One region of the Mesorhizobium sp. B2-1-3A genome, then DNA from elsewhere that is predicted to be linked to it. Evidence: predicted binding sites of a transcription regulator. Region 1 holds the regulator's gene; each other region holds the start of a gene.
The links. The regulator LexA, encoded in region 1, represses DNA repair genes until DNA is damaged. The targets are predictions, from matches to a motif close to TGTTCNNNNTGTGTTCNG.
Positions count from the first base shown of each region.

Region 2: a site for LexA is predicted at 8,159-8,176, ahead of FJ977_RS32035 (metallopeptidase family protein). Genes of this name have one in related genera too.
Region 3: a site for LexA is predicted at 5,476-5,493, ahead of FJ977_RS23430 (damage-inducible protein). Genes of this name have one in related genera too.

Region 1 covers NZ_VFWK01000004.1:514,198-524,095, forward strand. Annotated here, with positions in the region: gene lpxB (lipid-A-disaccharide synthase) at 1-148, shown strand, start outside; gene gltA (citrate synthase) at 216-1,544, opposite strand; gene gltX (glutamate--tRNA ligase) at 1,729-3,153, opposite strand; gene FJ977_RS18210 (ComEC/Rec2 family competence protein) at 3,256-5,709, shown strand; gene lexA (transcriptional repressor LexA) at 5,703-6,440, opposite strand; gene FJ977_RS18220 (pyridoxal-phosphate dependent enzyme) at 6,792-7,766, opposite strand; gene FJ977_RS18225 (GntR family transcriptional regulator) at 7,763-8,536, opposite strand; gene FJ977_RS18230 (ABC transporter substrate-binding protein) at 8,690-9,676, shown strand; gene FJ977_RS18235 (ABC transporter ATP-binding protein) at 9,734-9,898, shown strand, end outside.
Region 2 covers NZ_VFWK01000009.1:222,616-232,513, forward strand. Annotated here, with positions in the region: gene FJ977_RS31995 (SRPBCC domain-containing protein) at 1-125, shown strand, start outside; gene FJ977_RS32000 (DUF72 domain-containing protein) at 201-986, shown strand; gene FJ977_RS32005 (FAD-binding oxidoreductase) at 1,037-2,203, opposite strand; gene FJ977_RS32010 (ATP-binding protein) at 2,232-3,827, opposite strand; gene FJ977_RS32015 (response regulator transcription factor) at 3,818-4,510, opposite strand; gene FJ977_RS32020 (DUF4173 domain-containing protein) at 4,514-6,061, opposite strand; gene FJ977_RS36005 (hypothetical protein) at 6,058-6,225, opposite strand; gene FJ977_RS32025 (CoA ester lyase) at 6,393-7,280, shown strand; gene FJ977_RS32030 (DUF1737 domain-containing protein) at 7,317-7,523, shown strand; gene FJ977_RS32035 (metallopeptidase family protein) at 7,606-8,028, opposite strand; gene FJ977_RS32040 (hypothetical protein) at 8,200-9,267, shown strand; gene FJ977_RS32045 (DUF6504 family protein) at 9,209-9,898, shown strand, end outside.
Region 3 covers NZ_VFWK01000005.1:635,279-645,176, forward strand. Annotated here, with positions in the region: gene FJ977_RS23400 (hypothetical protein) at 898-1,134, opposite strand; gene FJ977_RS23405 (deoxyribodipyrimidine photo-lyase) at 1,416-2,840, shown strand; gene FJ977_RS23410 (ChrR family anti-sigma-E factor) at 2,852-3,469, opposite strand; gene FJ977_RS23415 (sigma-70 family RNA polymerase sigma factor) at 3,466-4,005, opposite strand; gene FJ977_RS23420 (sigma-70 family RNA polymerase sigma factor) at 4,293-4,832, shown strand; partial or broken gene FJ977_RS23425 (ATPase domain-containing protein) at 5,024-5,413, shown strand; gene FJ977_RS23430 (damage-inducible protein) at 5,530-6,282, shown strand; gene FJ977_RS23435 (DUF6504 family protein) at 6,197-7,717, shown strand; gene FJ977_RS23440 (error-prone DNA polymerase) at 7,714-9,898, shown strand, end outside.

The DNA.
Region 1 (9,898 bases):
GCAGATGGAGGCGCTGTTCGCCGACAGCGGCATGCGCGCCTGGCAGAAAGACGGCTTTGCCGAGATCGCGCGTCGCATGGCGACGGACAGGCCGTCGGGCGAGATCGCGGCGCAGGTGGTGATGGGGTACGTCAAGAGAGCGAGGTAGTGAGTAGTGAGTAGTGAGTAGTTAAGTGGACTATCACTATTCACTACTGACTACTCACTTCTTCCGATCACCGCTTGGCGATCGGCACGTAGTCACGCTCCGGCGCGCCGGTGTAGAGCTGACGCGGACGGCCGATCTTCTGGCGCGGATCCTCGATCATCTCCTTCCACTGCGCGATCCAGCCCACGGTGCGGGCGACCGCGAACAGCACGGTGAACATGGTGGTGGGGAAGCCCAGCGCCTTCAGCGTGATGCCGGAATAGAAGTCGACATTCGGATAGAGCTTCTTCTCGATGAAATAGGGATCAGTCAGCGCGATCTTCTCCAACTCCATCGCGATGTCGAGCAGCGGATCGTCCTTGATGCCGAGTTCGCCCAAGACTTCGTGCGCCGTCTTCTGCATGATTTTCGCACGAGGATCGTAGTTCTTGTAGACGCGGTGGCCAAAGCCCATCAGCCGGAACGGATCGTTTTTGTCCTTGGCGCGGGCGATGAACTCCGGGATGTGATCGACATGGCCGATCTCGCCCAACATGTTGAGCGCCGCTTCATTGGCGCCGCCATGGGCCGGGCCCCACAGGCAAGCGATGCCGGCGGCGATGCAGGCGAACGGGTTGGCGCCAGAAGAGCCGGCGAGGCGAACCGTCGAGGTCGAGGCATTCTGCTCGTGATCGGCGTGCAGGATGAAGATGCGCTCCATGGCGCGCGCCAGCACCGGGTTGATCTTGTACTCCTCGCACGGCACGGCAAAGCACATATGCAGGAAGTTTGCCGCGAAACCGAGATCGTTCTTCGGGTAAATGAAGGGCTGGCCGATGTGGTATTTGTAGGCCATGGCCGCGATCGTCGGCATCTTGGCGATCAGCCGCATGGAAGCGACCATGCGCTGGTACGGGTCGGAGATGTCGGTGGAGTCGTGATAGAAGGCCGACAGCGCGCCGACCACGCCGCACATGACCGCCATCGGGTGCGCATCGCGGCGGAAGCCGGTGAAGAAGCGCGACATCTGCTCATGCACCATGGTGTGGCGCGTTACGCGGTAATCGAAATCGTCCTTCTGCGCCTTGGTCGGCAGTTCGCCGTAGAGCAGGAGATAGCAGACTTCGAGGAAGTCGCCGTGTTCAGCCAACTGGTCGATCGGATAGCCGCGATGCAAGAGGATGCCGGCATCGCCGTCGATGAAGGTTATCTCGGACTCGCAGCTTGCGGTCGAGGTGAAACCGGGGTCGTAGGTGAACGCGCCGGTGGTGCTGTAGAGCGAGGCGATGTCGATGACGTCAGGCCCGACGGAGCCGCTTCGCACCTTGAATTCATGAGTCTTGCCGGCGAATTCAAGCGTTGCCGTAGCTTCTTGGTTCTTGCCGCCCACATCCAGTTTCTTCGCAGCTTCGGTCATTGCAAACTCCTTCTTGTTTCCTCATGCCGGCAAAGGCAAATTTCTGCAGAGCGACACGTCGAAATCACCGCAATGCGCGTATTCGCCACCGCATTTTAGGAGGTGCGTGCCAGATTGGGCCAAGGCCTAATGTTGCACTGCGAAACGCGCCTTTCAATGCCAATCTTCTTGGGCCAGTTTGCTCCTAATCGATTTGATCCGCTATGCGCGCCAGGCTCTCCTCGCGTCCAAGCACGGCAAGCACGTCGAACACACCCGGCGAGGTACTTTTGCCAGTCAGCGCGGCCCGCAGGGGCTGGGCCACGGCGCCAAGCTTATGGCCACCGGCCAGCGCATAATCGCGGATCGCTGCCTCCGCCGCGGCAGCCGTCCAGTCGTCCGAAACCGCGTTCAAAGCTTCGTGAGCGCCGCGCAGGATCTTGCGCGCATCGTCATTGAGCAAGAGCGCCGCCTTGTCGTCGATCGGCAGCGGGCGCGTGGCGAACAGGAAGGCCGCGCCATCGACAAGCTCGACCAGCGTCTTGGCGCGCTCCTTCAGCCCCGGAAGGGCTGCCAGCAGCTGCGCCTTGTTCGTGTCGTCAAGGCGCGCGGCCATCGCCGGGCCGCCCTCGAGATAGGGCAGCGTGGCGATGAAGATGTCGAACAGTTCGGCATCGGCCATGCGGCGCATATGCGCGCCATTGATCGCTTCGAGCTTGGCGAAATCGAAGCGGGCCGCGCCCTTGTTGACGTCGCCGATATCGAACCAGGAGATCATGTCCTTGATCGACATGATCTCGTCGTCGCCGTGGCTCCAACCCAGGCGCGCCAGGTAGTTGAGCAGCGCCTCCGGCAGGTAGCCCATGGCGCGATAAGCCTCGACGCCGAGCGCGCCGTGACGCTTCGAGAGCTTGGCTCCGTCGGCGCCATGGATCAGCGGGATATGCGACATCGATGGCACGTCCCAACCCATGGCATTGTAGATCACAGTCTGGCGGGCGGCATTGGTCAGGTGGTCGTCGCCACGGATGATGTGCGTGACGCCCATGTCGTGGTCGTCGACGACGACGGCATGCATGTAGGTCGGGTTGCCGTCCGAACGCAGGATGATGAAGTCGTCGAGATCCTTGTTGGGGAAGCGCACCTCGCCCTGGACGCGGTCGTGGACGACCGTCTCGCCCTCGGTCGGCGCCTTGATGCGGATGGCGCCCTTGACGCCGGCTGGCGCCTCGGACGGATCGCGATCGCGCCACTGGCCATTGTAGCGTGGCGGCAGACCCTTGGCGCGAGCCGCTTCGCGCATTGCCTCCAGTTCGGCAGGCGTCTCGTAGCTGTAATAAGCCTTGCCCAGGCGCACGAGCTCCTCCGCGACTTCGCGGTGGCGCGGGGCGCGATCGAATTGCGAAACCGCATCGCCGTCCCAGCCAAGACCGAGCCAGGTGAGTCCGTCCAGGATGGCGGCCGTTGCCGCATCGGTGGAACGCTCGCGATCGGTGTCCTCGATGCGCAACAGCATCGTGCCGGCGGTATGTTTGGCATAGAGCCAGTTGAACAGCGCCGTGCGCGCGCCTCCGATATGCAGGTAACCGGTGGGCGAGGGGGCAAAACGGGTGACGACCTTGTCGGACATGAAACTCTCGGAAACCATCTGAAGCGGGGCGCGGCGGCGCGGACTTTCGCGCGTTGCGCGTTCATGTAGCATAGGGCGTCAGGGGTGCAAGGGGCAGACCCGATGGCTGGACGTGGCCGGGGCTCGGATCAGGGCGAGGACGCTGTTGTTGGCGTCAGCGAGCGGTCCCTGTTTGCGATCCCGCCGCCGGCCTCGCTGCCGCCATCACCTCTCGTTCCTGGCTCCGGCAGCCGACCTTTGCCAGCGGGTGCCCCAGCACCAATTCCGCCCGCCACTGGCAGGATTGCGCGTATCGGGCGGCAAATCGGCCAGGCTTCCTTGCCTCGCCTGCGCCACAGTGTGACGACAGCAGCGGAACTGGAACTTGACCGAGGCGTCGCCTTCCTGCTGGTGCCGGTCTGCCTGGCCGCTGGTGCGATCGGCTATTATTCGCTGGCGGCGGAGCCTGATTTTGCAAAGCCTGTCGCGATCGTCGCACTGATGGCGATCTGTGCGCTTGTCTCGCGCTCCTGGCCGAAAACCCATCTGGCTTTCATGGCGGCATTGTTGTGCGCGCTGGGCCTGCTTGCCGCCAAGGTCGAGACCTGGCGGGCGGACACCCGGATGCTGGGTTCGGAAATCTCGACGCAAGTGACCGGCCGCGTCGTCTCGCTCGACCGCATGGAGACCGGTCGCATCCGATTGACCATAGACGTGACGTCGACGGCGCGGCCAAAACTGCGTTACGCGCCGGAAAGGGTCCGGCTCTCGGCGCGCAAGATACCTGACGACATGACCGCCGGCTCGCTGATATCGGGCTATGCCAAACTGCTGCCGCCGACCGGCCCGGTGCGGCCGGACAGCTACGATTTTTCCTTCGACAGCTACTTTGCCGGCATCGGCGGCAGCGGCTTCTTTCTCGGCAATCCAAGAATCGTCTCCGCCGACGACGATGAGATGCCGCTGTCGGCCCGCCTGTTTTCAGGGATAGAAAATGCTCGCGAAGCCATCGCCGACCATATCAGGAGCGTTGTTGGCGGTGCCGAAGGTGAGATCGCGGCAGCGCTGATCGTTGGCGTGCGCGCCGGCATTCCCAATGAAATCAACGAAGCGATGCGGCGCACCGGCATCTATCACATCATCTCCATTTCGGGACTGCATATGGCGCTGGTCGCCGGCACCATCATGGGTCTGCTGCGCGGTGCCTTCGCGCTGTTCCCGGATTTCTCCGCGTGCCGGCCGGTGAAGAAATATGCGGCCGCCGCGGCACTGTTCTCGATCGCCGCCTACCTCATCATCTCAGGCGTCGTCGTTGCAGCCGAGCGCAGTTTCATCATGCTGGCGGTGATGCTGATTGCCGTATTGTTCGATCGCGCGGCGCTGACCATGCGCAACCTGGCGATCTCGGCGATCGCCGTCATCGTGGTGTCGCCGCATGAGGTGGTCGGCCCGAGTTTCCAGATGTCGTTCGCCGCAACGGCCGCGCTGGTCGGCGCCTATGCCGGCTGGGCGGATCACCGTGCGGGAAAGGCAAGACCGCCACCGCCAAAGCGGTCCCTGCCGGGGTTCCTGACGCGAAGATTCCTGCTGGCGACGGGCGGGTTGGCGATGACCTCCATCATTGCCGGCTGCGCCACGGCGCTATTTGCCATCTGGCATTTCCAGCGTGTGTCACCGCTCAGCCTGTTCGCCAATCTCGCCGTCATGCCTATCGTGTCACTGATTGTCATGCCTTTCGCTGTTCTCAGTTCTCTTGCGATGCCCTTTGGTGCCGATAGTCCCTTTCTCTACGTGATGGGCAAGGGCCTGACCGTGATGATCGCCATATCGGCGTGGATATCGGAACGCTCCCCCGTCGATGCGATCGGGCTGATTTCACAACACTCCGTGCTGCTGGTGACGATTGCCCTGGTCATCGCGACGATGGCGACGACATGGCTGCGGCTCGCGGCAGTGCCATTCGCGCTCGCCGGCCTGTTGACTGTGTCTGATACGCGCGTGCCGGATGTGCTGATCTCCGAAGATGCGCGGCTGGTCGCGGTGCCGATCGGCGGTGGCGAACTCGCGGTCAGCCGAGCTCGTCCGAACGAATTCACCGTCGACAATTGGAAACGCGCGCTGGTGTCCGAAACCATTGTCACACCGGAGATGTTCAACAAGGCGGACGGGCAATTCGACATTGCCGATGCCGTCAATCTGCCGCCAGGGGCGCCGTTCTACTGCACGGAAGGCATCTGTCTCGCCCGGCATCCGTCTGGCGCGATCATCGCGCATGTCGAAGACCGCAAGGCTACCTGGAAGGCCTGCGGCTTCGCCGACCTGATCGTTGTCAATGACGCGACGGGCTACGATGCCTGCCACAACCCGCTGGTCCTCGTCATCACCAAGCGGCAACTTGCACGCAAGGGCAGTGCCGCCGTCTTCTTCGACCGCCAATCGGCGACCGGTCCGCCAACCGTCAGCTTCGCCGTGGACGGGCCGTATCGGCCCTGGCACGAGCAACGAAAGTTTTCGCGTGAGGCGAGGGGGCTGCCGCCCTATCAAAAAGCCGAAATGCCGGCTGCTCCTGCTCAGTAGCGCCTGATCAGCCCGACCAGCTTGCCTTGCACCTTGACCCTGTCCGGCCCGAAAATGCGCGTCTCGTAGGCCGGGTTGGCGGCTTCAAGGGCAATCGAGGCGCCCTTGCGGCGGAACCGTTTCAAGGTCGCTTCCTCCTCGTCGACCAGCGCCACGACGATCTCGCCCGGGCTCGCCGTATCGGCGTTGCGGATAATGACCGTGTCGCCATCGAAGATGCCGGCCTCGATCATCGAGTCGCCCTTGACCTCCAGCGCATAGTGCTCGCCACCCATGATCATGTCCGGCGGCACCGAGATCGAATGCGTCTGATGCTGGATCGCATCGATCGGCACACCGGCGGCGATACGGCCCATCACCGGGATCGACACGGCGGAGACCGCGTCGTCGTCATTGCCGGCAGAGGGCAAGCGCGACGGCGCCGGCTTGATCTGGCGGCCGAGGCCACCCTGACCGAGACTGCCCTGAATGACACTCGGCGAGAATTTCTTTGCGGCGTTGAGGCCGGGCGCGATCGAATCCGGTAGCCGCAGCACTTCCAATGCCCGCGCCCGGTTGGGCAGCCGCCTGATAAAGCCGCGTTCCTCCAGTGCCGTGATCAGGCGATGGATCCCTGACTTGGAGGCGAGATCGAGCGCTTCCTTCATCTCGTCAAAGGAGGGCGGGATACCGCTTTCCTTTAGCCGTTCATGGATGAACATCAGAAGTTCATGTTGCTTGCGCGTCAGCATGGCGCCCCCCAGGCATTGAACGAAGGGTGTGAATCGGAATCGAAAAACAAACCCAGAACAAACACTATCTGTTCCAGTTGTGTTCCGCAACTGTTTAAAGTTTAGTGAATTTGTTAAGGCATCTGAAATTATCCGCTGCCGGCGGTGGGCAGCAATCGACCACCTCCGCGCCAAGGCGAGCATTGAAATCATTTTGGTTAATGGCCTGTGGTCCACCCTCTTGTCCCGCTTGGCATCAGCGTTTGAAGCGCGTTCACAGGGCGGATTGCATGGGCCAATCGATCCATTTCGACCGGAACGAAACGAAATCAAAACGCCAACAATCGCTGGCTATCCGGGGATAGAACGCGTTCAGGCTTCCGGCATCGCTCCGCCCAGAATCTGCGCATAGGCGCCGGCATCGATATTGCCGCCGGAGATAACGCAGACGACGTTGCCGGTTGCCCGCTCGCTGCGGAGAGCGGCGGCGAGCGAGGCGGCACCCGCGCCTTCGGCCACGATCTTTGCCTTCGAGAACAACAGGCGCATCGCTTCCGTGACCTGGTCGAGACTGACGGCAATGGCGCCGTCGATAGACTGGCTTGCCAATGGCCATAGGCCGGGCACCAGCGATGGGCCGCCTATGCTCTTGATGAAGGAGGGGCGCGTCTCGATCTCGACAATGCGTCCGGCCGCCAACGCCGCCGTGACCGGAGCCGCATTCTCATCCTCGACGGCGAAGACCTTGGCCTGGCTCCGCATCGCCTTGACCGCACTGGCGACACCGGTTGTCATGCTCCCTCCGCCATAAGGTGTCAGGACGCAATCGACCTCGGGCAGATCTTCGGCGATCTCGAGGCCAATGGTCGCGTTGCCGGCAAGCACCGCCTGGTCGGTGACCGGGTTCACCAGGAATTCCGCGCCCTCCGGCCGCTCCGTTCCGATGATGTAGCGCCACCATGTCTCGTGCGAGACGAAGCGCACGTCGCCACCAAGGCCGCGGACCCCGTCGATCTTGGTCTGGGGTGCATCGGCATACATGTAGGCGGCCATCGGAACGCCAAGCGCCCGTGCCGCCCAGGCCATTCCGTAGGCCATGTTGCCGGAACTGATGGTCGCAACGCCATGCCTGAGTTCATCGGCATCGCGGCAGAGCAAGGCATTGAGCGCCGGCCTGATCTTGAAGGCGCCAATGGGCGACAATGTCTCGAGCTTGAGGAATATCCGCTGATCGGCACGACCGAGATCGAGGCGCAGCAGCGGCGTGCGCGGCAACCAGGCGGCCAGCCTGTCACGGGCCGCGACCATCTCATAGAGAGCCGGACGTCGCGGAAGCGCTGAAGTCATCCCGAAATTGCCTTCAGGCTGCCGGCGCGTGCGGTGTAGTTGTTCGCGCCGCCGTCCTCGCTGTGAACGTAGACATGCAGCGTGTAGCCGATATGCGCCGTCATCAGCGCCTTTGCCCGCTCGACATCGCGATCGAGGGCCGCTTCCATGATCGCGGTGTGATGCTCGATCGCGATCGCCTCGCGCAGGGCGTCCATTGCCTCGCCATAGCCATCCTTGAGGCCGGCGGCCGCCCGCAATGTCGGCGCCAGGCCGAGAAAACGATGATGCCGCCGCAACTGATCGGCGATTGTCGAACGGAAGCGCAACAGCCAGTTGGACGTCGCAGCACTCAGCAGTGCCGCGTGAAAGGCCTCGTGGCTCTCGTCCCATTGGTCGACGGCCGCATCCGAGGGGTCGTCGACCGCGGTCTTGCAGCGGGAGAGCCGGTAGTGGGCGGTGACAACCGCGTCCTCCCATTCCCTGCCGCCTTTCTCGATCGATTCCAGGAACAGCGGCATCTCCACAACCATCCTTGCGCGAGCCAGGTCCTCGAGCTCGGCCCGCGACACCGGAGCCACGGCAAAGCCGCGATTGCTGATGGCGGTAACCAGGCGCTCGGCTTCAAGTCGAGACAAGGCTTCACGCAGCGGTGTCCAGCCGACGCCGTATAGACCGCGCAGCGCGCTCAGTTTGAGCGGTGCGCCCGGCATGAGGCGTGTGGTCAGGATATCGCGCCGCAGCAGCTGATAGGCCGCCTCGGTTTTCGTGGAGTTGTTCTGATCCTGCATCGCGATCCGTCCATCGTCGGCATGCGAAAATTATATATGATGGCGGCCCATGGCAAGAATTATATATAATGTTTGACAGGTGGCGACGGACTGACCATGATCGCCACAGTTGCCGTCCCGATAAGCGGCGCTGATCAAATCTGGGAGGAAATGATGTTGAAGTCGAAATCCGCTTGGCTGTCGGGATTGGCCCTGGCAGGCGCGTTGATGGTCAGCGCGGGGAGTGCCGCCGCCGACCAGATTCGCATCGGCATCGCCAATTTCGGCGAGCATCCGCAGCTCAACGCCGCCATAGCCGGCTTCAAGAAGGCGCTGACGGACAATGGCTTTGTCGAGGGCAAGGATGTCGTCTACACGGAGAGCCATACCAATTTCGATGCATCGCTGGTGCCGCAGATGATCGCCAAGCTGCAGGCGGAGCAGCCCAAGCTGATCTACACCATCACCACGCCGGTCTCGCAGATCGCCAAGAAGGCGCTTGCCGGTTCCGGCATTCCGATCGTCTTTGCCGCCGTCACCGATCCGGTCGCGGCCAAGCTGGTGCCGTCGTGGGACGCCGGAGACGAAGGCATGACCGGCGCCAGCGATCTGCAGGACGTCGCCGCTGTCATGGCCTTCACCAAGAAGCTGCTGCCGAACGCCAAGCGCTTCGGCGTGCCTTACAATCCAGGCGAGGCCAATGACGTTGCCTTGGTCGAGAAGATCAAGGCGGCCGCACCGGCGGCCGGTTTCGAAGTCATCGAAGTCGGCGTCGACAACGTCAATGACATCCAGCAGCGCATCGCCGCGCTCGCCGGCAAGGCAGACGTGATCTACGGCCCGGCTTCGAACCTGATCCAGCCGGCGATCGCCGCTGTCTCCGCGGCGGCTCGCCAGGCCGGAATCCCGATCGTCAACTCCGATGACAGCGCGGTCCGCAACGGCACGGTGCCGGCAAGCTTCGCGGTCAATTACACGCAGGTCGGCGTCAACGCCGGCAACATCGCCGCCGAAATCCTCAAGGGCAAGGATCCCAAGACGATCGCGCCGTCGCGCCCGGCCTACAAGGATCACATGGCAACGATTTCCCGCAAGGCGATGGCCGCGTTCGGCATCGAGATACCGGCGTCGATGGCTGATTGCGGCTGCATCGTCGACTGACATCGGCACTGAAGGATGACGGCGTCGGCGCCGTCATCCTGAGGTCAGGGAGGAACGATGCTCGAGATCCGATCCGCGCGCAAAGTATTCTACAAGGGCCAGGCCGACGAGAAGATCGCGCTGGACGGTCTCAGCCTGTCGCTGGCCACGGGCGAGTTCGGCATCGTTATCGGCTCCAACGGAGCCGGCAAGAGCAGCATGCTCAATGCCATTTCCGGAGCT
Region 2 (9,898 bases), on a different contig from region 1:
TGACCATCTGCCATGGCGGTTTCGCCGGGCTGGGCGAAGCGGCGACCGAGCATGCCGAGGATTGGGGCCGGGTGCTGGCCTGGCTGCAGGCGTATGTGCAAGCCGGGAGGCTGGCGGCGGCTTGAGAAGCAGGTCAGTGGCAGCGATTCTTCACGCACTCTCGCCTTGACCCGCACCGCCTCTGGTCCACATCCCCATGCATGGAAAAACAGGAATGCTTCATAGGCACGGCTGGCTGGGGAATCCCAACCCGGCACAAGGAAGACTTCCCGCAGCCCGGATCACATCTCGAACGTTACGCCAAGCGTTTTCCGATCGTCGAGATCGACACGTCCTTCTACAAGCCGCATCGCCGCGAGACCTATGAACGCTGGGCAAACTCCGTCCCGGAGCACTTCCGCTTCGCCGTGAAGACGCCGAAAGCCATGACCCATGAGCATCGTCTCGTGGATTGCGATGCGCTTGCCGAAATGTTTCTCCAGCAGGTCGAAGGTCTCGGCGAGAAGCTGGGCGTGCTTCTGGTGCAACTGCCGCCGAGCCTGCCGTTCGAGCCGGACATCGCCGGCGGCTTCTTCGACATGCTGAGCAAGCGGACAAAGGCAAGGCTGGCCTGTGAACCACGCCATCCCAGTTGGTTCGAAGCGGCGGCGGAAACGCTTCTCGCCGGCCGCCAGATTGCACGTGTGGCCGCCGACCCGGCTCCGGTCCCTGCCGCGGCAGTGCCGGGCGGCTGGTCCGGCCTTGCCTATTTTCGCTGGCATGGCGTGCCGCGTGTCTATTACTCGGACTACGATGCCGGAAGCCTCGACCGGATCGGCCGTCAGGTGCAGGAAACAGCCGCATCGGGTGCCGAGGTCTGGGGCATCTTCGACAACACGGCCGAAGGCCATGCGCTTGGCAATGCTCTCAAGGCTGATGCGATGGTTGCAAAGACTTCGTCATTCCAGGGCGAAGCAAGGAGCGAAGCGGTGAAAACCCTGGAATGACGAAGAAACTGGGACGCTTTGGCAATCCCGAAGATCGTAGCCCGTCTTGCTCAAATCACGTTCAGTTCCCGGAACGCCCTTCCTTCGGCCACGCGTTCGTAGCCGAACGCCGAGCAGTCGATCGTCCGATAGCCGCCATGCACGATCAGTTCCGCCAGCGCCTTGCCCACCGCCGGCGCCTGCTGCAGGCCGTGGCCGGAAAAGCCATTGGCGAAGAGGAAATTGCCGACCTCGGGATGCGGGCCGATCACCGCGTTCTGATCCAGCGTGTTGTAGTCGTAATGCCCGGCCCAGGCGCGGGTCGGCTTGATCGCCTCGAAGGCCGGAATGCGGGTCGCCAGCGCCGGCCAGATCACCTCTTCGAACAGCGGCCAGTTGACCTCGAAATCCCCGGGATCGGCCGGGCCGTCGCCCTCTTCCGGCTCGGCGCCGCCGGTGAGGTAGACCGAGCCCTCCGGCCGCACATAGATGCCCGAGGGGTCGACCAGCAGCGGCATGTCGGCATATTTCTCGCGCGCCTCGAAGACGAAGACGTTGCGCTTGCGCGGCTCGACCGGCAGCGAAAGTTGGGCAAACGCCGCGACCTTGCCGGCGTTCGGCCCGGCGGCGTTGACGACGATGCCGGCAGCAAGCGTCTGGCCATTGTCGAGGGAGACGCCGGTGATGCGGTTGCCCTCGCGCGCAATGGCGGTGACCGAAGCGGTTATGAAATCGATCTTCTTGTCGCGCAGCGCCTTGCGGAACAGCATCAGCATCGCATGCGCGTCGAACCAGCCTTCGCCGGTCCGGCCATAGGCGCCGGCGGAGATGCCTTCGGTCGACAGCCACGCGAAGCGCCGCGCCAGCTGCTCGGCGTCCTCGAGCACGATGTCGGCGCCCTCGGCCATCTGCGCCTCGTGATTGGCCTTGAGGATCGGCAGGCCGTTCTCCCCGGCGAGGATGAGGTAGCCGCCCTCGCGAAATCCGATATCGGCGTCCGCGCCGAATTCTTCCTTCAGCCGCCGGAACAGTTTCAGGGTGAATTGCGACAGGCGGATGTTTTCCGGAATCGAGAATTGCTGGCGGATCGAGGCCAGGGACAGTGTCGTCGCCGCATGCGCGAATTGCGGATCGCGCTCGATCAGCGCGATCGAGCCGGAAAACCCTTCCTCGCGCAGATAATAGGCAATGGAGGACCCAACGATGGCTCCGCCGATGATGACGATGTCGTAACGCATTTTTTCTCCGATCCGGTCGGCGGCCCGTCTATGCCGCCGGCAAGATGATCTCGAAGCGCGTGCCGCGCTCGCTGTCAACCAGCCTGATCATACCATCATGCGCTTTCAGGAGGGCCAGCACGATGCCGAGGCCCATGCCGGTGCCGCCAGTATCGCGCCGCGTGGTGAAGAACGGCTCGAAGATGCGCGCACGGTTGCTCGGCGAAATGCCGGCGCCGTCGTCGCCGACCAGCACCGTCGCCTTGCCGCCGGCACTTGCGGCTGTGATCGAAACCCGCGTCGCGCCGTGCCTGGCGGAATTGTCGATGAGATTGGCAAGCACGATTGCTCCGTTCTCGCCCGATATGCGCAGGGCCAGATCGCCGCCGGCCTCGACGCGGACCGCCAGCCTGCTGTCGACGGGCAGCAGCGACAGCGCGGCATCGATCGAGGTGCTTTCGCCGCTGGGTGCGAGGTTTTCGGCTTTCGCCAGATCGAGGAGCCGGCGCACCAGCAGATTGAGCCGCCCGGCATCGGTGACGATATTGTCCGAGAAGCGCCGCCGCTCGGCATCGTCCATCGCGCTGCCGGAATCGCGCATCAGTTCCGCCGCGCCCTGGATCGCCGTCAGCGGCGATTTGAGCTCGTGCGAGACATGGGTGGCGAAAGTCTGGATCGAGTCCGAGCGCGCCTGCAGCTTTTCGGCCATGTCGAGGAAGGCGGCGGAAAGCTCTGCCATCTCGTAGGTGCCGTGATGGTCGAGCGGCCGGATCGCGTCGCGCTCGCCGGCGGCGATACGCTGGGTGCGGTCGATCAGCGCATAGATCGGCCGGCTGACGGTGCGCAGGAAGACGAGGCCGATGAGTAGCGTGCCGCCCAGAATGGCGATCGCCGCCAAGGTCACCTTGCCGCGTTCGCCATAGAGATGTTTGACGATGTTGTTGGGCGTCCGTGACACGTAAACCACGCCGGCAACCTTGCCGTCGACGGCCACCGGCATGGCGACGAAGACACGCACCCTGGTGCCGCGACTGACCGAATAGAGAGGCGGCGCAGGTTGGTCGGGGATGCGCAGCCGGAGCGCGCTGGCATAGTGGCCGGCAAGTGCGTCGCGCACCTCCTGGACCTCGGCCAGCGACTGCCCGACCTCCTCGCGCCCGGCAATGACGACGCCCCTGGCGTCAAGCAGCCGGAAGCCGGCCAGCGTGGTTTTCTGCGTGGCGTCGAGAATGCCGGACAGGCGCGCACCGATCGCGGCGAAGGCGGGATCGGCGGTGGCTGATATCGCCGCCGGCCGGGTCGGCAGCACGGTGTCGGAGGCGAGATCGAGGCGCGGCTCGATCGGCCGGTAGGGCCCGTCGGGGCTGGCGCCTCGGCCGGCACTTCCGTCCGGCCGCGGCATCGGCGCGCCAAGCTTGTCCAGCACAATGCCGGCGTCACGCACCTCTTGCGCATAGATGGCGGCAATCGCCGCGCCTTGCGCGATCAGTTCCGCCTCGGTCTGGCGGATCAGCTGGTTCTCGTAGAGGCGGAAGAAGAACAGGCCGACCAGCGGCAGCGCCATCACCAGGATCAGGATGGCGACGACGACCGTGGCAAGCCGTGGCCGCCATTTGCGGCCGATCCACTTGCTCGTCAGCCGCATCGGCCGAGCCGGAAGCCGACGCCATGCACGGTCTCGATGGCGTCGAGGCAACCCACCGCCGCCAGCTTGGCGCGGATGTTGCGGATATGGCTGTCGACTGTACGGTCGGCGACATGGACCTTGCCGGCATAGGCGTTTGCCATCACCGCGTCGCGGTCGAGCACATGCGTCGGCCGCGCCAGAAACCCTCTCAGGATCGAGAACTCGATCCCCGTCAGGGCAAGCGGCTGGCCGTCGAAGCTGGCGGCGTGGCTCGCCGGCGCCAAAGCGAGCTTGCCGTGCGCGAACTGCCTGTCGTCGATCGGTTCCGGCGCCGCCGGGCGCGCGCGGCGCAGGATGACGTTGACACGGGCGACGAGCTCGCGCGGGCTGAACGGCTTCGTCACATAGTCGTCGCCGCCCATTTCGAGACCGAGGATGCGGTCGATCTCTTCGTCGCGCGCGGACAGGAACAGCACCGGCACGTCGGATCGCTGCCTGAGCCGCCGGCAGACCTCCAGCCCGTCCATCTCGGGCATGCCGATGTCGAGCACGATGAGGTCGGGCGGATGCCGTTCGACCGCCTGCAAGGCGGCGGCGCCATCGGAAACGGCTGAAGTCTTCATGCCGGCCTTTTCCAGCGCGAAGCAGATCACTTCGCGGATATGCGGATCATCGTCGGCGACGAGGATGTGATGCGGCATGGATCAGCGGCCCGTCCCGTACGGTTTGGTGGCATCAGGAACCACGAACGACCCCCTGGTGTCGAGATATCGAAGCAGGCGCCAGTCGCGAAAGCTCCAGGCCCGCCAGTTTTCCTGGACGGTTCGGTACCAGCCTTCATCGATGGCACGCAGTCTCGCCAGTTCGAGTGTGGCGCCGGCTTCAGCCGTCCTGCTTTGATGATCGAAGAAGCGATCGAGCGCCGGAAACGCGCCCGGACCGAGCGAGCGCAGATACCAGGCGTCGAGGGGAATGCCCTGGCCGGTCATTTCGAAGGAATGGTCGACATTGTAGTTGGCGATCGTGGCGGCGAAGTTGATGAAACAACAGGCATAAAACATCGCCGATAACGTCAGAAGATTGGCGGACAGGAGCCATTCATTGGATTTTCCAAGCGCGATGCGGGCGATGATAAGCGCAAGGCCCGCCGCCACCAGTACCATCCAGACGAAGGCGGCGATGCGCCAGTAGGTCAGCGCGTAGATGCCGACATAGAGGTCGAGCCGCAGGATCGACGAGATGACCAGCATGATGTTCTGCGCCACCCAGGCATAGACCAGCCGGCGGATGAGCGGATCCGCCGAGGTTTCGCTTCCGGGCCTGAGCGCCGCAAGGACGAAACCGGCGGCAAGCAGCGCCGTGACGATCAGGGGATAGGCGCCGCGATGCGCATAGGCGGCGTAGCTCAACCCGTCGGGAAGGGCTGCCCCACCCCACAGGTAGGTGGCGTCGAGCCCGGTCTGCAGCGCGAACAGGATGTTGAAGACGACAAGCGCGCGCAGGATGGCTGCCTTGCCGAACACTATATCCTCGACGACATGCCTGTCCGGGACGGCCGCCGGCTGGGCATCGGCAGGGGGATGGTTCGGCCGAGGGAGGCGCTGCCGGAATCGCGGCAGGCGTGGCCGCAGAAAGGCCCAGACGCCGGCGAGCACGAACAGCCAGAAGGCAATACGCGCCAGCTGGATGAGATCGAGCAGCTTCATCAGGTCGATCAGCGACAGCCAGTGGTCGATGACCGGATTGGCGGCGCCGAACAGCGCCAGGAAGACGGCGCCCAGCGTCAGCGGCATCACCCAGACCGCGATCGCCGCCAGCCGGATGCGGCGGCCGCCGAACCGGCGCGCGGTCTTGCGCCAGCGGATGAAATCATTGGCGAACCGGAACGGCGCCGCCAGCCAGAACAGTGCGATCTGGCCGGCAATGCGGGCGATGCGGTGTCGCAGGCGGCCGCTCAGCGAAAGCGCGAACACGACCAGGGCCGACAGTGCGATCGCGACCGACAGCGCGCTGACGTTTTCGGCGAGCGGCAGCAACGCGACAAGCAAGGCGGCGGGCTTGAGCCAGACCCTGCCGTCGCTGAAGGCCGCGGGGTGCACGGCCACGATCGCCGCGGCGATCAGGAGGGCGAACAGGAAAACCGCGATGCCGGCGGGCTGGCCATAAAACAGAAAATCCGCCAGCACGACCAGCAGCACGGCAACGCCGAAGCGGCTGCAATAGTTTGGTGCCGCTGTGAAGAACGATGTCATGAGCGGACCTTCCTGATCGCGGGCGACCGCATGGCCGGCAAGCTCTTGCGGACAAAGGGAATGAGGATCGCCGCGGGATTGGCGCGCGGCGGTTCGACCAGCCACCAGCCTTCGCTGCGCAGCCGGTAGGGCAGGGACCAACGGGGTTTTGCTCGCTTTTGCATGCCGCCTGTCTCGCAGGCCGGCAGGGAGACGGCAGGGCGGATCCGAGGAGCTTTTCCGCAGGCCTGTGCAGTTTTCGTGCAGGGCCTGTGCCAACTTCGGCGATTGGCTCGTGTCAGGCACCGGTCGGACGCTTGCCTCGACCATCCACAGACGGCATAGATCGGATATGACCGAACCCTACCGCCCGCGCCGCTCGGTGCTCTATGTCCCGGCCTCCAGCGACAAGGCATTGGCCAAGATCGCGCAGCTTGCCTGTGATGCCGTCATCATCGACCTCGAGGATGCCGTCGCCCCGGCCGACAAGGTCGCCGCCCGTGAAAAGCTGGCTGGCATTTTCGCCAATCGCCCGGTCGCCTCTGGCCGCCGCTGCGAGATGGTGGTGCGCGTCAACGCGCTGGCCAGCGAATGGGGCGCCGACGACCTGCTGGCCGCGGCAAAATTCGAGCCCGACGGCATCCTGTTGTCCAAGGTCGCCACACCGCGCGACATCCTTGAGGTCGGCGACGTGCTGGATGACAATTTTGCCCCCGACAGCGTGAAGCTGTGGGCGATGATCGAGACGCCCAAGGCCATGCTCAACATCGGCGCGATCGCCGAGCTTGGCCGCGATCCGGCCTCACGGCTCAATTGTTTCGTTGCCGGAACGAATGACCTGGCCAAGGACACCGGCGTGCTGGCGACGCCGGACCGGCGCTATCTCGTGCCGTGGCTGATGCAGATGGTGCTGGCCGCGCGCGCCGGCGGTCTCGACATGCTCGACGGCGTAGCCAACGATTTTCGCGACCTCGACGCCTTTGCCCGCGAGTGCGCGGAAGCGGCGGCCATGGGCTTCGACGGCAAGACCCTCATCCATCCGGCCCAGATCGACGCGGCGAACCGCGCCTTCGCGCCGTCGCCGGCAGCGCTGACCGAGGCGCGCCTGGTGAAGGACGCGTTTGCCCTCGCCGAAAACAGCGGCAAGGGCGTGATCGCGCTGAATGGCAGAATGGTCGAGCGGCTGCATCTGGCGCAGGCCGAAAAACTGCTGGCGAAGGCCGCCGCCATCGGCGCATGATCGCGGCCAAGTTCATTCACGACAGGACTTGAGAAAATGAAACTCTACCGCTTTCTGACCGGCCCGGACGACGCCAGCTTCTGCCACAAGGTGACGGCGGCGCTGAACAAGGGCTGGCACCTGTTCGGCTCGCCGACCTATGCCTATGACAAGAAAGCCAAGACCATGCGCTGCGGCCAGGCCGTGGTGAAGGATGTCGATGGCCAGGAATACGGGCCGGACACCAAGCTCAGCGACTGGTAGGGGCTTCCTCTCTTCGTCGTCCTAGGGCGAAGCAAGGAGCGAAGCGACGCGGCGCAGACCCTAGGGTGATGAAGGTTCGAGCCTATTCAGCCGCTTCCTCGATCCGCTCCATATCATCGTCCGACAGGCCGAAATGGTGGCCGATCTCGTGGATCAGCACATGGGTGACGATGTCACCCAGCGTTTCCTCGTTTTCGGCCCAGTAGTCGAGCATGGCGCGGCGGTAGAGCGTGATGCGGTTCGGGCCTTCGCCGGTCTGCGGGTTCCAGCGCTCGGCGATGCCGCGTCCCTCGAACAGGCCGAGCAGGTCGAACGGCGTTTCCAGCGACAGGTCGTCCATGATTTCGTCGGTCGGGAACTCGGCGATCTGGATGACGATCTCGCCGGTCAGCTTGCGAAACTCCTCCGGCAAATGGGCATAGGCCTCCAGCGCGAGGAACTCCAGCTCCTCCATCGAGGGCGCAAGTTCGCCATGCCAGGTTCGGGTTTTGTAGATGCGGGCCATGCTTTATCCTTTGATCCCGGCATATAGGCTTTCGCACCGGTCGAGGCAAATAACAGGGCTGAGGCGCACGGCATGAGGAATAAATTCCTTGTGACTCTGCTTGACTCTTCAACCGCCCTCTGGAATCTATAAGAACATAACAGGAACAATTGTGAGTGGAAGCTGACCGTCATGGCGATGAGCGCCGTGGCGCGGGAGACTGTTTTTGCCCTGCGCCGCCAGATCGCGAAAATCGAGGGAACGCTGCCCGAGCGCCTGCAGGTGCCGGCTGGCGCGCCGCTTGATGCTGGCGTCAGCGCCGATGTCACGTCCAATGCCGATCTCACGATCGTCCGGCGCGGCCTTGCCGCGGCCCTGCCGGATGCCTTCCTGCCCACCGGCGTCGAACGCCTCGATGCCGCCCTGAGCGGCGGCCTGCCGAAAGCCGCCTTGAGCGAAATCCATGGCGGGCAAACCCGCGATGCCGGAGCCGTTGCCGGCTTCGCTCTGTCGCTCACCAGCCTGATCCTGAAGCAGGCACACGGACTGCCGGTGCTGTGGATCGGTACATCGGAGATCTTTGGCGAGGCCGGCTTTCCCTATGCCAGGGGGCTGCATGCCGCGTTCGGCATCGAGCCCGGGCAATTGCTGTTTTCCGAGGCGCCCAGGCTCGTCGATGCGCTGTGGGTAGCCGAGGAGGCCGCCCGGATGACGGCGCTCGCCGCCGTCATCCTGGAGATTCGCGGCAACCCGCAGCGGCTGGACCTGACCGCGACGCGCCGGCTGCATGCAAGGGCGGCAAGTGCCGGCCGGCCGGTGTTCCTGCTGCGGCAGGCGGCCGAGCCCGAACCGACCGCGGCGCCAGTCCGCCTCATTGTCGCATCGGCGCCTGCCGTGCCGCGCGCCACGATCACCGGGCCGCTCGCCGGTTCGATCGGCCGCCCCGCCTTCACCATCACCATCGGCAAGAGCCGCACGGCCCTGCCCGGACAATTCACACTGGAGTGGAACCCCGATGAACGCGCATTCGACGAGAGATGGGGCGAAGAAAGACGAAGCGAGGAAAGACGGGCAGGCCGGCCAAAGAATCCTGTCCCTGTGGTTTCCCTACCTCGCGGCCGAAAGGATCCTGCGGCAGCGTCTGGGGCGGTCCTGGCGTTCCCGGCCGTCGGATCACCCGACGCCATCTCACCCACCGCTCGTGATCAGCCACCGCCAGGGGAACGCGCAGCGCATTTCGGCCCTCGACGAGCGGGCTGAGGCACTGCACCTGAAGCGCGACATGGGCATTGCCGATGCGCGCGCCATGCATCCGTCGATCGACATCGTCGAGGCCGATCCGGAAGCCGACCGCCGCCTGCTCGAAGGCCTTGCCGACTGGTGCGACCGCTACACCCCGCTGGTGGCGCTGGATGGGACGGACGGCCTGTTCCTCGATGTCACCGGCTGCACCCATCTGTTCGGCGGCGAACGCGCCATGCTCGACGACATCCTGTCGCGCTTCTTCCATCAGGGGTTCGATGTCCGCGCCGGCCTTGCCCCGACGCCGGGAGCGGCCTGGGCGGCGGCACGCTTTTGCGGCGACCGCATCGTCGCCGGCGGCGAGGAGGAAGCACTGCTGGCACCCTTGCCGCTCGCAGCATTGCGCATAGCGCCGGAAACCCGAGCCAGCCTGGAGAGCGTCGGCCTGCGCACGGCGGGCGCCGTCATGGCGGCACCGCGCGCGCCGCTCGCCCGCCGCTTCGGCGCCACCCTGCTGCTGCGCCTCGACCAGGCGCTTGGCCGTCTCGACGAGGCGGTCTCGCCCCGCCTTCCCGTCGCGCCGCTTTCTGTCGAGCGCCATCTCGCCGAGCCCGTCACGCTGACCGAGGACATCGAGCGGCTGGTCGGC
Region 3 (9,898 bases), on a different contig from region 1:
TTCCGCGAGGAATGGGCTTGCAGGGGAAGAAACGCGCGACGCGCCATTGCGGCATAGGCGGTCGAGGCTTCAGCCGTCCTTCGGCCAGATCAGCCCGTTCGAGAGGTCGTTGGTGCGCTCCGCGAATTGAAGAACGGAGGCGACGGCAGCACTGGCTATCCAGAGACTTGAAGCGCATTAGTAGACGAGATGTCCGGCGTTCACCTCCTGGCGTGACCCGAATGAAAGCTTCCGCCCACCCGGTGGCAGCAGTGCGCGGCGGAGTACTCCGAATGTCTCATTTGGGGCCGAGAACGGACGGTCGGCTTTTGGGCCTTGTCGGCGAAAGCCGACCTTCGGTCACGATCGAATGAGGCTTCAAACAACCCTTTTGGAATGGACCTGCTGTCATTCGTTTTGATTTGACGGGCTTCGGTTATGCTGGTCGGAAGATGAGCATCACATGCGGGGGAGTTCGCAATCGCGGTCGTCGGCTACGTTGTGGCTGTGAACTTTCTGGCATACGCCGCCATGGTGATCGACAGGCTAGCGCCGAGAACAGGTCGCAACGCATTCCCGAGTCGACGCTTCTGCACCTCGCCTTCATCGGGTGTAGCATCGGACTTTGATCACTCAGCAAACGATCCGGCACAAGACGCGCAAGGAGCCGTTCCGCTCCAGGCTCGTTGGCATCCTCCTGCTCCAAGTCTTCGCGACAATCGCGCATATACTGGGATTGTTCGTTACGGGATCGCAATTCCTCACATTCTGAGATGAATTCGGACCGACTGCCGACCGTCGCTACAAAGGTGGACGACGCGAAAGCGGATATACGGCGACCTGATGCCAAAGTGTCCGTATGTTGCGCCCAACATCCGTACCGCCGCTAGATTGTGACAGAGATAGCGGCCAAAAGTCCTAACCAGCTACCTTGCAGTCATTATTCCAGCGGGCTCGCATCGCAATTTTCAACATGTCTTCATCAGCCATGCCGGTCTGGAAAAGCCTAATGAGTTCCCCAGCGATTTCGTGCGCATGGGAGGTGTCGGGAAGCACATGAAATTCAGCACACAAGCAGTCAAAAACAGCTTTTAGTGTGTCGAGGTCGTTGGGATAAAATGCTTCGCAGTAAGAGCGCACGTGTCGGTTATGCATCAGACGCCTCCAAAGAGGGGAGAGTGCGATAGTCACTCCCAACCAGCGATGCCCAAACAGGGTCGCGGGCTTCATCGTTATGGCAGCGTCGCTACAGGCCGTCATTAAACTATGATGTACCCGGATTCGTTCATGAGCATTTGGCGCTACGAAGGCAGAACGCGGATAGACGCTTGATTGCAGTGATCCGATCCAGCTGCTCGAGCGTAATCGTCCATCATGCGTAAGAAGATGGGGCGATAAACCAATATCGCCACGCCGCACAAGAGAGACTGACGCGAGTGAGACCTGATCCCATCATCGTTCTGTTCCGCAACGACCTACGAATTTCGGACAATCGGGCACTTTCGTCCGCAGTCGAGGCGGGCAGACCCCTCGTAACGCTTTTCATTTTTGACGAAGGCCTGCAAGATACGCGCCCGGCAGGGGCAGCCAGCCGGTGGTGGCTTCATCACTCGCTCTTGGCGCTTTCAAATGCGCTCGAAAAGCTCGGCGCGAACCTGGTGCTGCGCCAAGGTTCGACACCTGAGATTGTCGCTGAGACAGTCAGGGCTACTGGCGCTGACGCTGTGTTCTGGAACCGGCGCTATTCTCCGCCAGACATCGCCGCGGACACGATTTTGAAGTCGACATTGCGCGCAAATGGATTGAAGGCAGAAAGCTTTGACGGATTTCTTCTGCATGAGCCGTCGCAGCTTTCAACGCGGTCCGGTGACTTCTACAAAGTGTTCACACCCTTCTACAACCGGCTTTCGGAAATAGATCCGAGAGATCCGGTTGATATGCCGTCACAGATCACGGCGTGGAAGGGAACCTTGCGTTCAGAGAATCTTGATGACTTCAATCTCCTGCCAAAAGAGCCAAACTGGTCTTCTGGCCTTGCGGAACGCTGGCACCCTGGCGAAGCGGGCGCAAAAGACAGGCTGCAACTATTTCTCGAGGATCGTCTGGACAGTTATGCTGATGACCGCAACGTTCCAGGTGTTGAAGGCACTTCCGGTCTGTCACCACATCTCGCACACGGCGAGATTTCGCCATTTCAGATCATGGCGGCGTTGCGGCATCGGCGCGCTAAGGGCGCAGAGACCTTCCGCAAGGAAATAAGCTGGCGCGAGTTTTCCTACCATCTGCTTTTCAATAGGCCAAAACTGCACCTTGAAAATTTCCGCCCCGAGTTCGACTCACTTAATTGGCGAAGCGCGCCATCGGCTCTTAAGGCCTGGCAGCGTGGCCGAACAGGCTATCCGATCGTGGATGCGGGAATGCGGGAACTCTGGCAGACTGGATGGATGCACAATCGAGTGCGCATGATCACCGCGTCCTTCCTGATCAAGGACCTTCTCGTCGACTGGCGCGATGGCGAAGAGTGGTTCTGGGGCACGCTGGTCGACGCCGATCCCGCGAACAATGCAGCCAGCTGGCAGTGGGTAGCTGGCTCGGGTGCTGACGCTGCTCCGTATTTCCGTATCTTCAACCCGATCCTTCAAGGCGAAAAGTTCGATCCTGAGGGCGCCTATGTCAGGCGCTACGTGCCGGAATTGACCCGCCTGCCGAACCGGTATGTGCACCGGCCGTTTGAAGCCCCTGCCTCGCTGCTTGCAGAATGCGGAGTTACCCTAGGAGAAAACTACCCCTCGCCCTTGATCGATCATGCGGCGGCAAGAGAACGCGCGTTGGAGGCCTATAAATATACTCGTGGCGGTTAGAGCGTTCCCGATTACAGCCGAAGAAGCGGCTGTATCATCCGCCCCCAGCCGCTTTGAAACTTGATATTCCCCTGTAGCGCGACGATGCAGACACACGTAGCGCCTTGGCATATCGTTGGCTTGTGTTCGAGGGTCTCGTCGGCCTCGTCGAAGTCGCCGGGGCCGTAGCGGCCGAACTGATGCTCGAATGCCCCTTCCAGCACGCATGTCCACTCATAACCTGTGTGTTTATGATGTGGCAGTTGAATCCCCGGTTCAGCTTTCAGCATGAAGACCTTGATATTCGAGACCACGGGTACGGATATCGACCGTTGCCTCACGCCCGGCCAGACCCATCGCCATTTTCCAAGCTGATAGCGATCGAGCGGTTCTTCCGGCGTCGCGATGGGCGCAGGCAAATTCGTATCGATCAATCCCAAAACCTTTTGCAGGGCATCAGGCTTCATCGCCGCCGGCGATGTCTGATCAAGAAGCACGCCCCCTATCGCCTCATACCGACGAGTCTTGCCGTTGCAGGCAGGACATAAGGAGGCGTGCACTGCAACGACAACGCTGCGCCCTTCGTCAAGCGTGCCGGAAGCGAAGGCTGCAAGCGTTTCTTCAGTCGGGTGGTGGGTAATTGGATTCATATCAAATCACCAAGTCTCTCTTTCAGCCGCTGCAAGGCCAGCCTGATCCGCGACTTGACTGTCCCGAGCGGTAGCCCCAGCAGATCCGCGATCTGCGAATGGGGAAGGCCGTCGAAGAAGTACATTCGGATAACGCGCAACTGCTCTGCCGGTAGAGACACCATTGTCGATCTAACCAACGCCTCGCGCTCTGCCGAGAGCAATTGACGCTCAGGCTCATCAAGGTCCACGCCTTCGTCTCCGGCCCATGGTGCCACGCGACCGTCGCGGCGCACCGCATCGACGCTGACGTTGCGGGCAATCGCATAGACCCACGCCGAGGCGGAAGCCCGCGACGGATCATATTGTGCGGCCTTTCGCCAAAGCCTGACCAGGGTTTCTTGCGCGAGATCGTCGGCGCGATCAGGGCTTGCGCCACGCCTAATCAACATGGCTTTCACCCGCGGCGCGTAGTGTTCGAACAACTCCACAAACGCATCCCGATCCTGTGTCGTCCCGACACGATTGATCAGCCGGGCTGGGTCGAATTCTTCCATCGCTCTCTAATAGATGCGCAAGCTTGCTCCGGCTAGCAAGGCTGAGCCGCTGTTTCTCCTTCTTCATTACGCTCCAGACGATCGTTTGGATCACTGAGGTGCGTTAGGCCTGTTTGGGATCGCAACATTTAATCCGTCGAAGTGATCCATTTCGAACCGACAGACGTATTTCCCAGAACGCGCACATGCAGATTAGCGCTCGATGACGAGCGGGCCGAAAGCGGGTCTATAGGATGAGCCAAGTCTATCACGGGTCGCCAGCAGTCAAGCTTGACAGGTCAAGTCCAATGACGCGCGATGGCATAACCAAACTGATCTTGAGAACAAGCAAACAGGACCGGGCTGCCTTCGACCTCCTTTACCGGCATACCAGCAGCAAGCTGTTCGGCGTATGTCTGCATATTCTTGGCGACCGAGCGGACGCCGAGGAAGCGCTGCAAGAGGTGTTTTTAAAGGTCTGGGCAAAGGCCGACCGCTTCGCAGTATCGGAGGTGAGCCCTATTTCATGGCTGATTGCGATTGCGCGCAACCAGGCAATAGATCGCATCCGATCGCGCCGCCCGCCGTCTCTGGAGATCGACCGGGCGCGAGATGTAGCCGATCCCTCTCCGTGGCCGGAGGCACATATCCTTGCCTGCGATTGTGTCAGGCTGGTTCATCGATGCATCGACCATCTGCCCAAAGAAAAAGCGGAAGCCGTTCGAAGTGCATATTTCGATGGCGAATCTTATGCAGTACTGGCGGCGCGATACAACGTACCGCTCAACACGATGCGAACATGGTTACGCCGAAGTCTGATAAAACTCAGGCAGGCAGTGGAAGATTGAAACTCGGTTCTTGTAACCGAACGTATCCCGCGGCTGCTGCCTCGCGGGGTCAAAGGCTTGTTCCGATGAGTACGATTCCATCCGCGCCCGGTAATCGGCGCAAAACTGCTTTGGACAGAGCTTGAAACACGGCCTCGTTTGCCGTGCGAAGCGGAACCATTGAAATCGCCATCCGTCAGGCTGTTCAAGAAATGCATGAGCGAGGCCACGCGCACCAGGATGACGCTGTCCTGCGGGGCGGGTACGCAAAATTCCGCTCACATCTCGTCGAGGGCAGGCCCGGTTCAGGTAAAACAACCCTTGGTCTCCAGTTCCTGATCCAAGGAGCGGAATTGGGTGAGACGGTGCAGTCCGCGCTTGCCGAAATCGAGCGTATCAAACCAGATCGGGTGGTGTTCGACTCGCTTTCGGAAATTCGATTGTTGTCCCAAGGGTCGTTGCGCTACCGGCGGCAGGTCTTGGCATTGAAGAGCTTCTTCCTTCTGAACAACGCCACCGTGCTTCTACTGGATGATCTTACTGCTGAACATGACGATCTCAACCTACATTCGATCAGCCACGGCGTCATCCGCATGGAGCGGCGCAATAAGCAAGCGGCGCCGCGCACGGTCGCCCATACCCCTTGACTCCCATCTTACAATGATAGAACAAATAGAGAACATGAATATATACGCTTTCACGGAGGTCAACGACCATCTTGCGGCCGGAGCCCGCCATCGACGCACTGCGCGCGCAGATCGAAAAGATCGAAGGCCGGAGCCGACGCGCCAGATCGGTGCTTCCTTTCGGGATTGCCGAGCTGGATGCTCGGCTTCCGGGCGGCGGACTGGCGCTCGGCGCGCTACATGAAATCGCGGGCGGCGGCAACGGCGCCATCGATGGCGCGGCCGCAGCCCTGTTCGCAGGCGGTGTGGCGGCGCGCACAAGAGGCAAGGTGTTGTGGTGCATCACCCGGCCCGACCTCTTCGCTCCAGCACTGGCGCAGGCCGGCCTGGGGTCGGACCGTGTCATCTATGTCGAGGCCGGCGACGACAAGACCATCCTCGCTTGCATGGAAGAAGGCATCCGGCATGGTGGGCTGGGCGCGGTCGTCGGTGAAGTTGCGCGCCTGACGATGACCGCCTCGCGGCGGCTGCAACTCGCCGCCGAGGAAGCCCACACGGTCGGCATCGCGCTGCGACGATGGCGGCGGCAGACGGAGGCGGCCGATTTCGGGCAGCCGACGGCCGCGATGACGCGCTGGCGCGTCTCTGTCCTGCCTTCGGCGCCGCTGCCCGTGCCAGGCGTCGGCCGGCACCGATGGCTGGTCGAATTGATCCGCGCCCGCGCGGGCGAAAGTGCCGATTTCGAATTGGAGGCGTGCGATGGCACGGGTCGTCTCGCTGTTCCTGCCGACCTGGCCGACCGACCGGGTGCGGCGGAAGGCCGGCGGCGCCGCGGCGCCGGCTGAGGCGCCGCTTATCCTGATCGGCCGCGACAAGAACAGGCGCGTGGTGCTTGCGGCCGACGCGGCCGCACTCGCCGCGGGCCTGCGGCCCGGCATGCCGGTAACAAAGGCGCAGGTGCTGGTGCCGGGCCTCACCATCCAGGACGCCGACCCGCAGGCGGATGCCGAAGGTCTCAATCGGCTGGCGGTCTGGATGCTTCGATTTGCGCCGATTGTGGCGCCCGATCCGCCCGACGGGATGGTCATCGACACGACAGGCGCCGACCACCTCCATGGCGGGGAAGCCGCGATGCTGGAAGGCATGGTCGGGCGGCTCGCGATGTCAGGCATTGTCGCGCGCGCGGCGATCGCCGACAGCTGGGGCGCGGCGCATGCGCTGGCCCGCTATGGTGGCCAGCCGATCCGCATCGCACCGGCCGGCGACGGCCAATCCATCCTCGAACCGCTTGCGCTCGAGGCGCTGCGGCTCGCGCCTGAGACGGCGGCCGAACTGCGACGGCTTGGCTTCCAACGCATCGGCGATCTTCTGAACCAGCCGCGCGCGCCGCTTGCCCTGCGCTTCGGTCCGGAGATCGGCCGCTGTATCGATCAGGCGCTGGGCAACGTCGCCGAGCCGATCGACCCGGTTCGCCCGCCCGATATCCTCGAAGTCCGCCGCGCCTTCGCCGAGCCGATCGGCGCGGCCGAGACAATTGCGCGCTACATCGGCAAGCTCGCCGCCCAGCTCTGCGAACTGATGGAGCGGCGCGGCCTCGGCGCGCGCCGTATCGACCTCATCTGCCAGCGCGTCGACAGCCAGGCCCAGGCCATCCGCGTCGGCATGGCAAAGCCCGTCCGCGACGCCAAGCGGCTGACGCGGCTGCTTTGCGACAAGGTCGAGACCATCGCGCCCGGTTTCGGCATCGAGACGATGATCCTGGCGGCGACATCGGTTGAGCATTTGGAGCGCAGTCAGGTGGTAAGTTCCTTAATTGAGGAAAGCGTGCCCGACGTGTCCGACCTCATTGATACGCTGATGAACCGCGTCGGCGAGCGGGCTGTCTACCGGCTTGCGCCTGTCGCCAGCGACGTGCCGGAGCGTTCGGTCGGCAAGATCGCGGCGATGGCCGCTGACACCGGCGCGGGCTGGCCCGGCCATTGGCCGCGGCCATCGCGCCTCCTGGCGCAGCCTGATCCGGTCGAGACGGTGGCGCTGCTGCCCGACCATCCGCCGGTGTCCTTCACCTGGCGTGGGGTGCGCCGGCGCGTGAAGCGCGCCGACGGTCCGGAGCGGGTCTTCGGCGAATGGTGGAAGCGCGACGCCGAGCTTGTGGCGGTGCGCGATTATTTTCGGGTCGAGGACGATGCCGGCGAGCGCTACTGGCTCTACCGCGCCGGCGACGGCGAAGATGCTGCGACGGGCTCACACCGGTGGTTCCTGCACGGGGTCTTCGGATGACCGACGTCCGCTATGCCGAATTGCAGGTCACCTCGCATTTCTCCTTCCTGCGCGGCGCGTCGTCAGCCGAGGAGCTGTTTTCGCAGGCAGCGCTTATGGGCATCGAGGCGCTGGCCGTCGTCGATCGCAACAGCCTCGCCGGCATCGTCCGCGCCCATGAGGCAGCGAGGACGACCGGCGTGCGCCTCATCGTCGGCTGCCGGCTCGACCTCACCGACGGCATGTCACTGCTGGTCTACCCGACGGACCGCGACGCCTATTCCCGGCTCTGCCGGCTGCTGTCGCTCGGCAAGGGCCGCGCCGGCAAGGCGAAATGCCGGCTCGACTGGAGCGACGTCGTTGCCTACGGCGACGGCCTCCTCGCTGTGCTCCTACCTGATCTGGCGGACGAGATCCTGGCGCTACGCCTGCGGCATCTGCGCGAGGCGTTCGGCGACCGGGCCTATATGGCGCTAACGCTCAGGCGCCGCCCCAACGACCAGCTTCGCATCCATGACCTGGCCGCCCTCGCCTTCCGGATGAATGTGCCGACCGTCGTGACCAACGACGTGCTCTTCCATGAGCCGGGCCGTCGCATCCTGCAGGACGTCGTCACCGCAATCCGGCACAACGTCACCATCGACGCGCTCGGCGAGCGCCGCGAACGGCATGCCGACCGCTATCTCAAGCCGCCTCCGGAGATGCACCGGCTCTTCGCGCGCTATCCGGAGGCGCTCGCACGCACGATCGAAATCGCCGACCGCTGCCGGTTCTCCCTCGATGAACTCGCCTACCAATATCCGGAAGAGCGCGACGACCCGTCGCTGACACCACAGCAGGCGCTCGAAAAACTGATCTGGCAGGGCGCTGCCACGCGCTACCCCGAGGGTCTGCCCGATAGCGTCGCAGCGTCGCTGCGCCACGAATTGCGGCTGATCGAGAAGCTCGATTATGCACCCTACTTCCTGACTGTGAATTCGATCGTACGCTTCGCGCGCTCGAAGGACATCCTGTGCCAGGGCCGTGGGTCGGCCGCCAACTCGGCTGTCTGCTATGTGCTGGGCATCACCTCGATCGATCCCGGCCGCAACGACCTTTTGTTCGAGCGCTTCGTCTCCGAAGAGCGCCGCGAGCCGCCCGACATCGATGTCGATTTCGAGCACGAGCGGCGGGAGATCGTCATGCAATGGGTGTTCGACACCTATGGCCGCGACCACGCTGCCTTGTGCTCCACAGTCGTGCGCTACCGCACCAAGGGCGCGCTGCGCGATGTCGGCAAGGCGCTCGGCCTTCCCGAGGATCTCGTCCGCACGCTGTCCGGCCAGGTCTGGGGCTGGTCCGAGGAAGGCGTCGAGGATCATCACGTCGAGGAGCTCAATCTCAACCTCGCCGATCGCCGCCTGCGGCTGACGCTCAACCTTGCCCGTCAGTTGATGGGCGCGCCGCGCCATCTCAGCCAGCATCCGGGCGGCTTCGTGCTCACCCATGACCGTCTCGACGACCTGGTGCCGATCGAACCGGCGAGCATGAAGGACCGACAGGTGATCGAATGGGACAAGGACGATATCGACGCGCTCAAATTCATGAAGGTCGATGTGCTGGCGCTCGGCATGCTGACCTGCATGAAGAAGGGCCTCGATCTCCTCGCCGACACCAAGGACATCCGTCTCGACCTGGCCACCATCCCTGCCGAGGATCCGCGCACCTACGCCATGATCCGCAAGGCCGATACGCTCGGCACCTTCCAGATCGAGAGTCGGGCGCAGATGTCGATGCTGCCGCGGCTGAAGCCGAGGACCTTTTACGATCTGGTGGTGCAGGTGGCGATCGTGCGCCCCGGACCGATCCAGGGCGACATGGTCCATCCCTATCTGCGCCGGCGCGAAGGGCTGGAGCCGGTGCACTACCCGAAGCCGGAGCTCGAAAAGGTGCTCGGCAAGACGTTGGGCGTGCCGCTGTTCCAGGAGCAGGCGATGCGGGTCGCCATCGAATGCGCCGGCTTCACGCCGGGCGAAGCGGACATGCTTCGCAAATCGATGGCCACCTTCAAATTCACCGGCGGCGTCTCGTCCTTCAAGACCAAGCTGATCGAGGGGATGGTCGACAATGGATACGAGCGCGACTTCGCCGAGCAGACCTTCAAGCAACTCGAAGGCTTCGGCTCCTATGGTTTTCCCGAAAGCCATGCCGCGTCCTTCGCGC